DNA from 3 places in the Streptomyces sp. NPDC057010 genome. Region 2 is predicted to be linked to each of the others. Evidence: riboswitches for the same ligand, from Rfam matches in the RefSeq annotation. Region 2 holds a riboswitch; each other region holds the start of a gene.

Region 1 (4,512 bases), on a different contig from region 2:
CGCCAGCTACCAGAAGATCTTCTCGGAGGACGTGAAGGTCGGCTTCTTCGCGCAGCGCGACAAGTACCAGACCGGGATCGACGCGGGGAAGGTGCTGCCGCCCGCGAAGAACATGGACGACATGCACACCGTGGTCACCAACGCCACGGTGGACGGCGCGCTGTCGGCGCTGTTCGCGATCCTGATCATCATCGTGCTGGCGGACGCGGCCCGGACGTGCTTCAAGGCCATCAGCAGCCCCGAGTCCGTGAGGCTCTCCGAGGTCCCGTGGACCGAGTCGAAGATCATCGCCCCGGCCGGGCTCGTCCCGACCGCCGAGGAGCGGGCGGAGCTCGCCGCGGCGGGCCTCGACTCGGGCGGCGGACGCCCGAAGGAGCCGGTGGCCTGATGAGCCGCCTGCGCAGCGCGCTGGAGCGGGCCCGGTACTACGTACGGGAGTTCTCGGGCGAGGCGGCGTACGACCGCCACGTCGCCCACGCCCGCTCCCACGACCCGCACGCCGCGGTCCCGACCCGCCGCGAGTTCGAGCGGGCTCGCACGGACGCCCGCGAGGCGGACCCCCGCGAGGGCTTCCGCTGCTGCTGAACACACACGAAGGGCCCCGCCCCCCGGCGGGGCCCTTCGGCGCGTGTGGGCTCAACGCACCCAGTCCTTGAGGGGCTCGGTCCGGAGGGTGACGCCGACGGGGTCGGGGAGCTCGACGTCCTTGCCGAACGGAATGCTGCGCACCAGCTCGTACCGCGGCCCGTCGGGCTCGCTGTGGACGGCAACCAGGCCGTTGTCCCGGTCGACCAGCAGATAGACAGGGATACCGGTCTCCGCATAGGCCCGGGGCTTGTCGACCCGGCTGCGCCGGTCGGTTTCACGGTCGTACGAGGTGACCTCGGCAACCATGAGCACCGGCTTCGGGTCGCCCCATTCACCCTGTCCTGCGAACGCCTCGCTCGGCGCCAACGCGCCGTCGGCCGTGGCACGGCACGCGAGATCCGTCTGTACCCGCAGTCCCTTCAGGCATGCAGGAAGAGCTCCGGCCTCGCCTCGAGCAAGCCGCGCGTCAGCCACTGGGCCACCCTCCCCCGATTCCCGTCATGCCGGGCCTTGACGCTCAGTCGCCCGTCGATGAACTCGAGCCGCAGCCCTTGCGCCACGCGGGCGGCGATCCGCGCCACCGCCTCGAACTCTTCGGGAAGCATGTGGGGTCGATCCCCTCGGGTGCCCATGCCCGTCAGGGTAGTGTCCGGCACACTCGACCGCATGGACATCGTGATCAGGCAGGCGCTGCCGGCGGAGTACGAGGAGCTCGGGGAGATCACCGCGCGGGCCTACCTCGGGGACGGGCTGCTCACCTACGGCGAGGAGGACCCGTACCTCGCGCGGCTGCGGGACGTGGCCGGGCGGGCCGCCGACAGCGAGATACTGGTCGCCGTGCGGAGCGACGGCCGGCTGCTCGGCGGTGTGGCCTTCGCCCCGCCCGGGAGTTCCTTCCGCGACATCGCGCAGTCCGACGAAGCCGAGTTCCGGATGCTGGCCGTCGCCCGGGAGGGCCGCGGACAGGGGGCCGGCGAGGCACTGGTACGAGCCTGCATCGACCGCGCCCGGGCCCTCGACGGCGTACGGCGCCTCGTGCTGTCCACGTCGGATGACATGCCGGCCGCCCACCGGATCTATGAACGCCTCGGCTTCGTACGGACCCCCGCGCGGGACTGGGCGCCGTTCCCCGCCCTCACTCTGCTTACGTACGGTCTCGAACTGTAGCCACGGCGACACAACATCTAGGGGGTCGCACAGGACACGGCCCCCACATGTATGCTCATGCCTGCTGTCGCCGCAGGGGAATCCGGTGTGAATCCGGAACTGTCCCGCAACGGTATGAAGTGCACCCATCGGTGCACCCGCAAGTCCGAAGACCTGCCGACAGTGCGCCCGGCTCGACCGAACCGGGTGCCGATACGTCCGGGCCTCGCGGTTGGGCCGGTGGACGCCGTGCGGTGTGCGCGACCTGTCGCGCCCGCATGCGCCTCCCCGTGCCCTGCCCGCCGACGCCGGGCCGAGCGAGGGAGAGCTCCCGCCGTGACCATCGCGCCTTCCGCACCGCGCGCCGAGTCCGTTTCAGGCGACAACACCGAGGGCCCGGGGGCCACGCTGCTGCGTACCCTCACCGAGCTGACGGCCGACCTCCCCGACGCCGACCCCGGCCGGGTCGCCGCCGCCGCGCTGCGCGGCCGCAGCGCCGCCGCCGACGAGGCCGAGCTGCGGGGGCTGGCCACCGAGGCCGCCGCCGGGCTGATCTCCGAGGACCCGGCGTACTCCAGGCTCGCCGCCCGGCTGCTGACGCTGGCCGTCGCCGACGAGGCCGCCGGCCAGGGCGCCACCTCCTTCTCCGCCTCCGTCGAGGTCGGCCACCGCGAGGGGCTCATCGCCGACCGCACGGCCGAGTTCGTCCGCACCCACGCGGCCCGCCTGGACGCGCTGGTGGAACACACTCTCGCCGAGGGCGCGGACGACCGGTTCGGCTTCTTCGGCCTGCGCACCCTGCACAGCCGCTACCTGCTGCGCCACCCCATCACCCGCCAGGTCATCGAGACCCCGCAGTACTTCATGCTGCGCGTGGCCTGCGGCCTCGCCGAGGACGAGAGCGTGCGCGCCGTCGAGGAAGTGGCTTCGCTCTACCGGCTGATGAGCCGCCTCGACTACCTGCCGTCCTCCCCCACGCTCTTCAACTCCGGCACCCGGCACCCGCAGATGTCCTCCTGCTACCTGCTGGACTCCCCGCTGGACGAGCTCGACTCGATCTACGACCGCTACCACCAGGTCGCCCGCCTCTCGAAGCACGCCGGCGGCATCGGCCTGTCGTACTCCCGCATCCGCGCCCGCGGTTCGCTGATCCGCGGCACCAACGGCCACTCCAACGGCATCGTGCCGTTCCTGAAGACCCTGGACGCCTCCGTCGCCGCCGTGAACCAGGGCGGCCGCCGCAAGGGCGCCGCCGCCGTCTACCTGGAGACCTGGCACGCGGACATCGAGGAGTTCCTGGAGCTGCGCGACAACACCGGCGAGGACCAGCGCCGTACGCACAACCTCAACCTCGCCCACTGGATCCCGGACGAGTTCATGCGCCGCGTGAACGCGGACGGCCAGTGGTCGCTGTTCTCCCCGGCCGACGTCCCCGAGCTGGTGGACCTGTACGGCGCCGACTTCGACGCCGCGTACGTCAAGGCCGAGGCGGCCGGGCTCGCCAAGAAGACCATGCCGGCCCGCGACCTGTACGGCCGCATGATGCGCACGCTCGCGCAGACCGGCCAGGGCTGGATGACCTTCAAGGACGCCTCCAACCGGACCGCGAACCAGACCGCGCTGCCCGGCACGGTCGTCCACTCCTCCAACCTCTGCACCGAGATCATCGAGGTCACCAACGACGGCGAGACCGCCGTCTGCAACCTCGGCTCGGTCAACCTGGGCGCCTTCGTGGCCGGCGGGGAGCTGGACTGGGAGCGCCTGGACGAGACCGTCCGGACGGCCGTGACCTTCCTCGACCGCGTGGTCGACATCAACTTCTACCCGACCGAGCAGGCCGGCCGCTCCAACGCCAAGTGGCGTCCGGTGGGCCTGGGCGCGATGGGCCTCCAGGACGTCTTCTTCAAGCTGCGGCTCCCCTTCGACTCCCCCGAGGCGAAGGCCCTGTCGACGAAGATCTCCGAGCGGATCATGCTGGCCGCGTACGAGGCGTCCTGCGACCTCGCCGAGCGCAGCGGCCCGCTCCCGGCGTGGGCCGAGACCCGCACCGCCCAGGGCGTCCTGCACCCGGACCACTACGACGTGGCGCTGAACTGGCCGGAGCGCTGGGACGCGCTGCGCGCCCGGGTCGCGAAGACCGGCATGCGCAACTCCCTGCTCCTCGCGATCGCCCCGACGGCGACGATCGCCTCGATCGCGGGCGTGTACGAGTGCATCGAGCCGCAGGTCTCCAACCTCTTCAAGCGCGAGACCCTCAGCGGTGAGTTCCTCCAGGTCAACGCCTACCTGGTGGAGGAGCTGAAGCAGCTCGGCGTGTGGGACGCGCAGACCCGCGAGGCGCTGCGCGACTCCTCCGGCTCGGTGCAGGGCTTCGGCTGGATCCCGGCCGAGGTGCGCGAGCTGTACCGCACGGCGTGGGAGATCCCGCAGCGCGGCCTGATCGACATGGCCGCGGCCCGTACCCCGTTCCTGGACCAGAGCCAGTCCCTGAACCTGTTCATGGAGACGCCGACCATCGGCAAGCTCAGCTCGATGTACGCGTACGCCTGGAAGCAGGGTCTGAAGACCACGTACTACCTGCGCTCGCGCCCGGCGACGAAGATCGCCCGCGCCGCGCAGGCCGCCACCACCCCCGTGGCCCTCCCGCAGGCCGTCGACGCCGACGCGCTGGCCTGCTCCCTTGAGAACCCCGAGTCCTGCGAGGCCTGCCAGTAATGAGCTCCACCGACAAGAAGAACCTCCTGGACCCGGGCTTCGAGCTCACGCTCCGCCCGATGC
Region 2 (4,512 bases):
AGGTCGAGAACGCCGCCGAGATCGGCATGGAGCACAACCTGGGCCTGACCTGCGACCCGGTCGGCGGCCTGGTCCAGATCCCGTGCATCGAGCGCAACGGCATGGCGGCCGTCAAGGCGGTCACCGCCGCGAAGATGGCGATGCGCGGCGACGGCAGCCACAAGGTCTCCCTGGACAAGGTCATCAAGACCATGAAGGAGACCGGCGCCGACATGAAGGTCAAGTACAAGGAGACGGCCCGCGGCGGCCTCGCGGTCAACGTCATCGAGTGCTGATCCGGTAGCTCCGCGACAGGGGACGCAGGGGGCGGAACCAAAGGTTCCGGTCCTGGCGTCCCCTGTTGTGTACCAGTCCCCGTCTCTCGTGAATCGAGGGGACGTCATGATCCACACGCATCTCCGCCGGATCGTGGCCCTGGCCTCCGGTGTCCTGCTCACCGCCGGACTCGCGCTCGCCGCTCCGGCCGCCACCGCCACCACGACCACCACCGGCACCACCACCCCGGCACAGACCCGGACCGCACTGGTGGTCAACGCCCGCTGGGGCGGGCACCCCGCCTTCGACCGGATCGTCATCGACCTCCGGGGCCACGTGCCCCCGGTCACCGTCACCTCCGTCCCCCGGCTGGTCTACGACGGGTCCGGCAAGCCCGTACCGCTGCCCGGGAAGTCCTTCCTGCAGATCCGCTTCCACCCGGCCGCCGCGCACGACGACGCCGGCCGGTCCGTCTACAAGGGCCCCAAGCTGGCCAGGATCCATCTGCCGGTCCTCAAGGGCCTCGCCCTCACCGGCGACTTCGAGGGGTACGTGACCTTCGGCGCCGCCTTCGACACCACTCCGTACTACCGCACCTTCGTCCTGCACTCCCCCGAGCGGTTCGTCATCGACATCGCGCGCCTGAACCGCTGCTAGCACCGTCAGCGGTGCTCGGGGTTGGGGAAGTCGAAACGGCAGCCGGCGTCCCACAGCGAACGCTGGTTGCCGTGCGCCGGGATCCCGCCCGCCCGCTTGAGGAGGGCGGCCAGGTGCATGAGGTTCCACGACATGAAGGTGGTGTTGCGGTTGGTGAAGTCGTTCTCGGGGCCGCCCGAGCCCGGGTCGAGGTAGGAGGGCCCGGGTCCGGCCTCGCCGATCCAGCCCGCGTCGGCCTGCGGTGGGATCGCGTAGCCGAGGTGCTGGAGGCTGTAGAGGATGTTCATGGCGCAGTGTTTGACGCCGTCCTCGTTGCCGGTGATCAGCGCGCCGCCGACGCGCCCGTAATAGGCGTACTGACCCTGCTCGTTCAGGATCGAGGAGCAGGCGTAGAGCCGCTCGATGACCTGCTTCATCACCGAGCTGTTGTCGCCGAGCCAGATCGGCCCGCAGAGCACGAGGATGTCGGCGTCCATGATCCGGCTGTAGAGGACCGGCCACTGGTCGCTCTCCCAGCCGTGGTCGGTCATGTCCGGCCAGACGCCCGTGGCGATGTCGTGGTCGACGGCCCGGATGAGCGAGGTCCGGACGCCGGCCGACTCCATGACGGCGCGGCTCTTGTCGATCAGGCCTTCGGTGTTGCTGGTCTCCGGCGAGCGCTTGAGCGTGCAGTTCACGTAGACGGCGGTGAGGTCCGGGTACGAGTAGTCGGCAGCCACACCCCCAGCCTCCGCGGGTGGGGACCGCGCCGCCACCCGGCCGCGCCCGTCCGGGGAACGCCCGCCCGGCCGGCCGCGCCGCGTGCCCGAGTTGTGACCGGTCCGCGCGGCCGACTAGGGTCAACGGGCCTTGGTGTTCGGGAAACCGGTGGGAAACCGGTGCGGCCCTCGCCACTGTGATCGGGAAGTCCGGCTCCACTCCCCAGCGGGAAGCCACTGGGCCCGCGCGGGAGACCGCACGGCCCCGGGAAGGCGGGGACCGGGCATGAGCACCCGTGAGCCAGGAGACCGGCCGGGGCGCGTTGTCCATCCACGAGGTGCTGGAGAGGTCTCCCCACTCATGCATATAGCCGAGGGGTTTCTGCCCCCTTTGCACGCGGTCGCCTGGGGCGCCGCGTCCGCTCCCTTCGTCGTACACGGCGTGCGCGCCCTCACCCGTGAGGTGAAGGCCAACCCGGAGAGCACGCTGCTGCTCGGAGCGTCCGGCGCGTTCACCTTCGTCCTGTCCGCGCTGAAGATCCCCTCCGTGACGGGCAGCTGCTCCCACCCCACCGGGACGGGACTGGGGGCCATCCTCTTCCGGCCGCCGATCATGGCGGTCCTCGGCACGATCACCCTGCTCTTCCAGGCACTGCTGCTGGCCCACGGCGGGCTCACCACCCTCGGCGCCAACGTCTTCTCCATGGCGATCGCCGGCCCCTGGGCGGGCTACGGGGTCTACCGCCTGCTGCGCAAGACCGGCGTGCCGCTGCTCGTGACCGTGTTCTTCGGCGCCTTCTTCGCCGACCTGGTCACCTACTGCGTCACCTCCGTCCAGCTGGCGCTGGCCTTCCCCGACGCGGCCACCGGGTTCACCGGCTCGCTCGTGAAGTTCGCCGAGATCTTCGCGCTGACCCAGATCCCGCTCGCGGTGAGCGAGGGCCTGCTGACCGTGCTCGTGATGCGGCTGCTGATGCAGTCCAGCAAGTCGGACCTGGTCCGGCTCGGCGTCGCGAAGCTCACCCCGGCCGGGTCGAAGCAGGAGGCGGCGGCCTGATGTCCAGGAACGCGAAGATCAACACGCTGCTGCTGCTCCTCGTCGCGGCGCTGGCCGTGCTCCCGCTCGCGCTGGGGCTGGGTGACGACAAGGAGGAGCCGTTCACGGGCTCCGACGCGCAGGCCGAGTCGGCCATCACCGAGCTGGAGCCCGACTACGAGCCGTGGTTCTCGCCGCTGTACGAGCCCCCGTCCGGGGAGGTGGAGTCGGCGCTGTTCGCCCTCCAGGCGGCCCTGGGCGCGGGCGTGCTCGCCTACTACTTCGGCGTCCGCAAGGGCCGCCGTCAGGGTGCCGCCGCTGCCGCTGCCGCCGCGGGTGCGGCCGAGGGTTCGGCGTCGGCCGCCGTCCCCGCGCCGGAGGCGTAGGGGTGCTGCCGATCGACGCGGCGGCGCACGCCGGCCGCTGGCGGCGCCGGCACCCGCTGGAGAAGGCCCTGCTGGGCATCGGGCTGACCGTCACCGCGGTGTGCCTGCCGCCGTGGCCCGGCGGGCCGCTGGTCGCCGCCGCCACCCTCGCCGTGCTCCTCGGGCCCGCCGGGGTGGCCGGGCGGCAGCTGTGGCGGGCCTTCCGGATCCCGCTCGGGTTCTGCTTCACCGGGGCGCTGCCGCTGCTGTTCGCCGTCGGCGGGCCCGACGGGTTCGTCGCCCTGGCCCCCGACGGGCCCCGGCAGGCTGTGGAGCTGCTGCTGCGCACCTCGGCGGCCTCCCTCGGCGTGCTGCTGTTCGCGTTCACCACCCCGGTCTCGGACGTGCTGCCGCGGCTGGTGCGGGCTGGGGTGCCGGCCCCGGTGGTGGACGTGGCCCTGGTGATGTACCGGATCGGGTTCCTGCTGCTCGACTCGATCGCCCGCGTCCGCCAGGCACAGGCGGCCCGCCTGGGCACCACCGGCCGGGCCGCGGCGTGGCGTTCGCTGGCAGGGCTCGCCGCGACCTCGTTCGTACGGGCCTTCGACCGCGCGGCGCGGCTCCAGTCGGGCCTGGCCGGGCGCGGCTACGACGGCACGCTGCGGGTGCTCGTACCGGAGGCGGCGCTGTCCTGGCGGTTCCTCGCGGCGTCCGGCGCGCTGCTGGCGGCCCTGGTGGCCATGACCCTCGTACTGAAGGAGCTGTACCTGTGAGGCCGTTGGTGGAACTGGTGGGCGCGGGCTACGCGTACGAGGACGGGCCCGCCGTGCTGTCCGGGGTGGACTTCGGGATCGCCGAGGGCCGGGCGCTGGTCCTGCTGGGCCGCAACGGCAGCGGCAAGACCACGCTGATGCGGCTGCTGAGCGGGGGCCTGCGGCCGGGCTCGGGCGCGCTGCGGCTGGACGGCGAGGCGGTGACCCACGACCGGGCCGGCCTGACCCGGCTGCGGACGGCGGTGCAGCTGGTGGTCCAGGACCCGGACGACCAGCTGTTCGCGGCCTCGGTGGAGCAGGACGTGTCCTTCGGGCCGATGAACCTGGGGCTGCCGGTGGCGGAGGTCCGCGAGCGGGTCGATTCCGCGCTGGCCGCGCTGGACATCGCGGGGCTGCGGGACCGGCCGACGCACCTGCTCTCCTACGGGCAGCGCAAGCGGGCGGCGATCGCGGGGGCGGTGGCGATGGCCCCGCGGGTGCTGATCCTGGACGAGCCGACGGCGGGGCTGGACCCGGACGGGCAGGAGCGGCTGCTGGACGTGCTGGCGGGACTGCGCTCGGCGGGCACCACGGTGGTCATGGCCACGCACGACGTGGACCTCGCGGTCCGCTGGGCCGACGACGCGGCGGTCCTCACCCCGGTCGGCATCCGCACGGGGCCGGCCGCGGACCTGCTCTCGGACCCGGCGCTCCTGGCCTCGGCGGGCCTCCGCCAGGCGTGGTCCCCG
Region 3 (4,512 bases), on a different contig from region 2:
GATGACGGCGGCGGACTTGCCGCCGAGTTCGAGGGTGACGCGGGTGAGGTTGCGGGCGGCGACCTCCATCACCCGCTTGCCGGCCGCGACCGAGCCGGTGAAGGCGACCTTGTCGACGCCCGGGTGACCGACCAGGTACTCGCTGACCTCCCGGTCGGCGGGCAGGATCGACAGCACGCCCTCCGGCACCCCGGCCTCGCGGGCGATGTCGGCGAGGATGAAGGAGTCCAGCGGGGACTCGGGGGACGGCTTGAGGATGACCGCCGAGCCGCTGAGCAGCGCCGGGGCCAGCTTGGCGGCCGCCACGAACTGCGGGACGTTCCACGGGATGACGGCCGCGACGACGCCGACCGGCTCGCGGCGCACCAGGATCGGGCCGAGCACGCCCTGGCGGTACTCCTCGTACGGGTAGGCGCGCGCGACGGTGATCGCGGCGTCGTAGACCATCATCGGGCCGAGCGCCTGGGCGAGGACGCTCCAGGAGTACGGCGATCCGTTCTGGGAGCTGATCGAGCGGGCGATCTCCTCGTGCCGGACGGCTATGGCGTCCTTGATGCGGGTGACGACGGCGATCCGCTCGTCGAGGGACATCCGGGGCCAGGGGCCCTCGTCGAAGGCCTTGCGCGCGGCCTCGACCGCCCGGTCGACGTCCGCCTTGGAGGCGTGCGGCACGGAGCCGATGACCTGCTCGGTGTGGGGGGAGACGACCTGGATCGTGTCGGTGCCCTGCGGATCCGTCCATTCCCCGCCGATGAACAGTTGTCCGTGTTCCACGAGCTCGGTCATGGCTGATGCCTCCTGCGGCTTGGCGTTCCAGAACTGATACCAGTTCTAGTTGGAGGAGTCCACGGCCAGGACGGAACAGCCGGGAAGATCCAACGACTAGTCAGGAGCCCTTGAAGATGGTCGACTTGGGCTACCAGTTCAAGTGGAACAAGTTCTCGTTCCAGGAGCCAGACAGGGGGACCTCATGCCAGAGGACAGGTCACAGGACATCCCGCGAACCACTCCGCAGGACGCCCCGCAGGACGCCCCGCACGTGACCGACCACGGCGGCGGGGTGTGGGCGGTCAAAGTCCCCATCCCCGACAATCCGCTCGGCCACACCCTGGTCCACGTCCTCGACACCGACCGCGGCCCGGTCCTCGTCGACACCGGCTGGGACGACCCCGCCTCGTGGGACACCCTCGTCGCCGGCCTCGCCGCGCTCGGCACCGCCGTCGCCGACGTCCACGGCGTCGTCATCACCCACCACCACCCCGACCACCACGGCCTGTCCGGCAAGGTCCGCGAGGCCTCCGGCGCCTGGATCGCGATGCACGCCGCCGACACGGAGGTCGTCGTACGGACCCGGGGCGCCGAGCCCGGCGTCTGGTTCGACTACATGAGCGAGAAGCTCGCCGCCGCCGGAGCCCCCGAGGAGCACATCGCCCCGCTGCGCGCCGCCCGCGCGAGCGGCCGCATGCGCACCCTGCCCGGGCTGCGGGCCGCCGTGCCCGACCGGGAGATCGTCCCCGCCGAGCTGCTGCCCCTCGCCGGGCGCCGGCTCCGCGCGATCTGGACCCCGGGCCACACCCCCGGCCACGTCTGCCTGCACCTGGAGGAGGAGCACCCGGCGAACCTCCCCGGCAACGGCCGCCTCTTCTCCGGCGACCACCTCCTGCCCGGGATCTCCCCCCACATCGGCCTCTACGAGAACCCGGAGGACACCCGCGTCACCGACCCGCTCGGGGACTACCTCGACTCCCTCGAACGCATCGGCCGCCTCCGCCCCGCCGAGGTGCTCCCCGCCCACCAGCACGCCTTCACCGACGCGCCCGCCCGCGTACGGGAGCTGCTGGACCACCACGAGGAGCGGCTCACCGGCCTGTGGGCGCTGCTGGCCGAGCCGCTCACCCCGTGGGGGCTGGCGGAGCGGATGGAATGGAACCGGCCCTGGGAGCAGATCCCGTACGGCTCCCGCAACATCGCCGTCTCGGAGGCCGAGGCCCACCTGCGGCGGCTGGTGAAGCAGGGCCGCGCGGAGGCCGTCCCGGGCAGCGACCCGGTGACGTACCGGGCCCTGTGAGCCGCGCCGCCGGGCCCCGCCGGGCCCGCCGGTAAGGGGCGCTGCCGCCCGGCGCCACCGGGCACGCGGGCTACGGGCCGGTAGAGTGAGGCCGTCGTCCACACTTTCGTACGGGGGGAAGCCGGTGCAATTCCGGCGCTGACCCGCAACCGTGACCCACCCCCGGCGCCACACCGGCGCCGCCCGGGCGGGGAGCCGGAATGCCCCGTACCGTCAGTGCGCGGCTCGCGTCGCCGGGGCCCCCGGCGGCCGGCACCGTCGAGGTAAACGGAGCCGGAGCCCGGTGCCTGTGCGTGCCTGCCTCCCGCTCCCCAGCAGGAGAGGCACCCGCCCCCATGATCGTCCGCCGCAGCGCCGCCGCGCTCGCCGCCTCCGCCGTGCTGTGCGTGGGCGCGGCCCCCGCAGCCCTCGCCGACACCGCGCCGCCCGCCTCCCCCTCCGCGCCGCCCGTGATCCCCTCCGGGCTCTACGGCAAGAACGACCCGACGTACGACGGCGTGTGGCGGCAGTCCTTCGCGCTGCTCGCCCAGGACACCGTCGGCATCAAGCCCGCCGCGCAGGCCGTGGACTGGCTGACCGGCCAGCAGTGCGCGAACGGCGCCTTCCCCTCCTTCCGCGCCGACACCGCCAAGGCCTGCGACGCCTCGACGTTCATCGACTCCAACGCCACCGCGGCCGCCGTACAGGCGCTGGCCGCGGTCGGCGGCCACGACGAGACGGTGAAGAAGGCCGTCGGCTGGCTGAAGTCCGTACAGAACGCGGACGGCGGCTGGAGCAACAGCCCCGGCGGCGCCATGGACACCGGTACGGACGCCATCTCGACCGGCATCGTGATCAGCGCCCTGGTGGCGGCCGGCGAGAAGCCGGCCGAGGTCAAGTCGAAGACCGGCAAGTCGGCGTACGAGGGCCTGCTCCCCTTCCAGCTCGGCTGCACCGCCGAGCCGGCCGCCGACCGGGGCGCCTTCGCGTACCAGCCGGCCGACGGCAAGCTGCCCGCCAACGCCCACGCGACGGCCGCGGCGGTGCTGGCCGGCCTCGGCAAGGGCGCGGCCGTCGTCCCGACCGGTACGGACACCCCCGCCGCGGCGCTGACCTGCCCGGCGGCGGACCCCGCCGACCCTGCGGCCGCCGCCCAGGGCGGGGCCGGCTACCTGGCCGAGGCCCTGAAGAAGGACGGCCACCTCACGGCCGTCACCCCGGGCGCAGACCAGCCGACCCCGGACACCGGCAACACCGCCGAGGCGGTGATCGCCCTGGCCGCGGCCGGACACAAGCAGTCGGCGGCGGGCGCGCTGGAGTGGCTCAAGGGCAACTCGGCGCCGTGGGCGAAGGGCAGCCCGGCGGCCCTCGGCACGCTGATCCTGGCCGCGCACGCGACGGGCACCGACCCGAAGTCCTTCGGCGGCGCCGACCTGGTCTCGGAGCTGAACGCGACCGGCCCCGCCCCGCAGGGCGCGGACACGAGCGCGACCGAGGTGAAGAGCGAGAAGGGCGAGGGCTCCGGCAACCAGAACGTGTGGTGGATGATCGGCGCGGGCGCCGCGGCCGGTGTCGGCATCGGCATCCTGCTGAGCGGCCGCCGGAAGAAGAACCGGCTCTGATGCGCCGCGTTCCCGTACCGGCCCTCGCCCTGGCCCTCGGCCTCGTGCTGACCCTGCTGGCCGCCGCGCCGGCGCTGGCGTCGAGCTACCGCTACTGGTCGTTCTGGGACGGCGCCGGCGGAACGTGGGCGTACGCCACCGCGGGGCCGTCGACGGCCCGCCCGGCGGACGGCTCCGTGCAGGGGTTCCGCTTCGCCGTGAGCAAGGACGCCGGGGACCAGGCGGCGCAGCCGCGGGCCGCGGCCGACTTCGGAGCCGTGTGCGGGGCCACCGCGCCGGTGGAGGGCCGCAAGCGGGTGGCGGTCGTCGTCGACTTCGGCGTCCCGGCGGACGCCCCGGCGGGCGACGCCCCGCCGCAGGCGGAGCCGCGCACGGCCTGTGCGCAGGTGGCCCCGGAGGCCACGGCGGCCGAGGCCCTGGCGTCGGTCGCGAAGCCGCTGCGCTACAACGGCGCGGCCCTGCTGTGCGCGATCTCGGGCTACCCGGAGCAGGGCTGCGGCGAGCCGATGGCCGACGCCCCGGCCCCGTCCGCCGTCCCCTCGGCGGACGGCGACACCGGCGGCGGCCCGTCCGCCGGGCTGCTCGCGGGCCTCGCGGCGGTGGCCGCCCTCGCCGCGGCCGCCGTCTGGCAGTCCCGCCGCCGCCGCTCCCGATGACGCAGCCACCAGGCGGCACCCGGCCGGGGCCGGCCACCCGCGGTCGACCCACGACCCGCACGGGTGGTGCGGGTGGGTATGCCGGCCGGCCGCAGGCCGGCCGTACCCCCACCGGAGCCGCACCCGGCGACGGGACCCCGCCCCGGCGGAGCCGCCCCGCGGCGCACGACCCCTCGCAGGGGCCTAC

The links. A riboswitch is a leader RNA that binds a small molecule or an ion and turns the genes downstream of it on or off. The one in region 2 is predicted to bind cobalamin.
Region 1: another riboswitch for cobalamin. It lies ahead of ACFTXQ_RS33550 (ribonucleoside-diphosphate reductase subunit alpha); the one in region 2 lies ahead of ACFTXQ_RS14195 (energy-coupling factor ABC transporter permease).
Region 3: another riboswitch for cobalamin. It lies ahead of ACFTXQ_RS31125 (prenyltransferase/squalene oxidase repeat-containing protein); the one in region 2 lies ahead of ACFTXQ_RS14195 (energy-coupling factor ABC transporter permease).

Annotation. Positions count from the first base shown of each region.
Region 1 covers NZ_JBHUSC010000071.1:15,798-20,309, reverse strand. The annotation lists gene ACFTXQ_RS33575 (carbon starvation CstA family protein) at 1-388, shown strand, start outside; gene ACFTXQ_RS33570 (CstA-like transporter-associated (seleno)protein) at 388-585, shown strand; gene ACFTXQ_RS33565 (Uma2 family endonuclease) at 637-1,062, opposite strand; gene ACFTXQ_RS33560 (hypothetical protein) at 1,008-1,193, opposite strand; gene ACFTXQ_RS33555 (GNAT family N-acetyltransferase) at 1,255-1,755, shown strand; cobalamin riboswitch at 1,800-1,931, shown strand; gene ACFTXQ_RS33550 (ribonucleoside-diphosphate reductase subunit alpha) at 2,071-4,449, shown strand; gene ACFTXQ_RS33545 (ribonucleotide-diphosphate reductase subunit beta) at 4,449-4,512, shown strand, end outside.
Region 2 covers NZ_JBHUSC010000011.1:140,872-145,383, reverse strand. The annotation lists gene ACFTXQ_RS14210 (L-serine ammonia-lyase) at 1-275, shown strand, start outside; gene ACFTXQ_RS14205 (hypothetical protein) at 382-912, shown strand; gene ACFTXQ_RS14200 (flavodoxin family protein) at 918-1,631, opposite strand; cobalamin riboswitch at 1,746-1,943, shown strand; gene ACFTXQ_RS14195 (energy-coupling factor ABC transporter permease) at 1,972-2,667, shown strand; gene ACFTXQ_RS14190 (energy-coupling factor ABC transporter substrate-binding protein) at 2,667-3,032, shown strand; gene cbiQ (cobalt ECF transporter T component CbiQ) at 3,035-3,784, shown strand; gene ACFTXQ_RS14180 (ATP-binding cassette domain-containing protein) at 3,781-4,512, shown strand, end outside.
Region 3 covers NZ_JBHUSC010000057.1:2,096-6,607, reverse strand. The annotation lists gene ACFTXQ_RS31135 (aldehyde dehydrogenase) at 1-786, opposite strand, end outside; gene ACFTXQ_RS31130 (MBL fold metallo-hydrolase) at 971-2,068, shown strand; cobalamin riboswitch at 2,149-2,289, shown strand; gene ACFTXQ_RS31125 (prenyltransferase/squalene oxidase repeat-containing protein) at 2,404-3,669, shown strand; gene ACFTXQ_RS31120 (SCO2322 family protein) at 3,669-4,325, shown strand; gene ACFTXQ_RS31115 (energy-coupling factor transporter transmembrane component T) at 4,322-4,512, shown strand, end outside.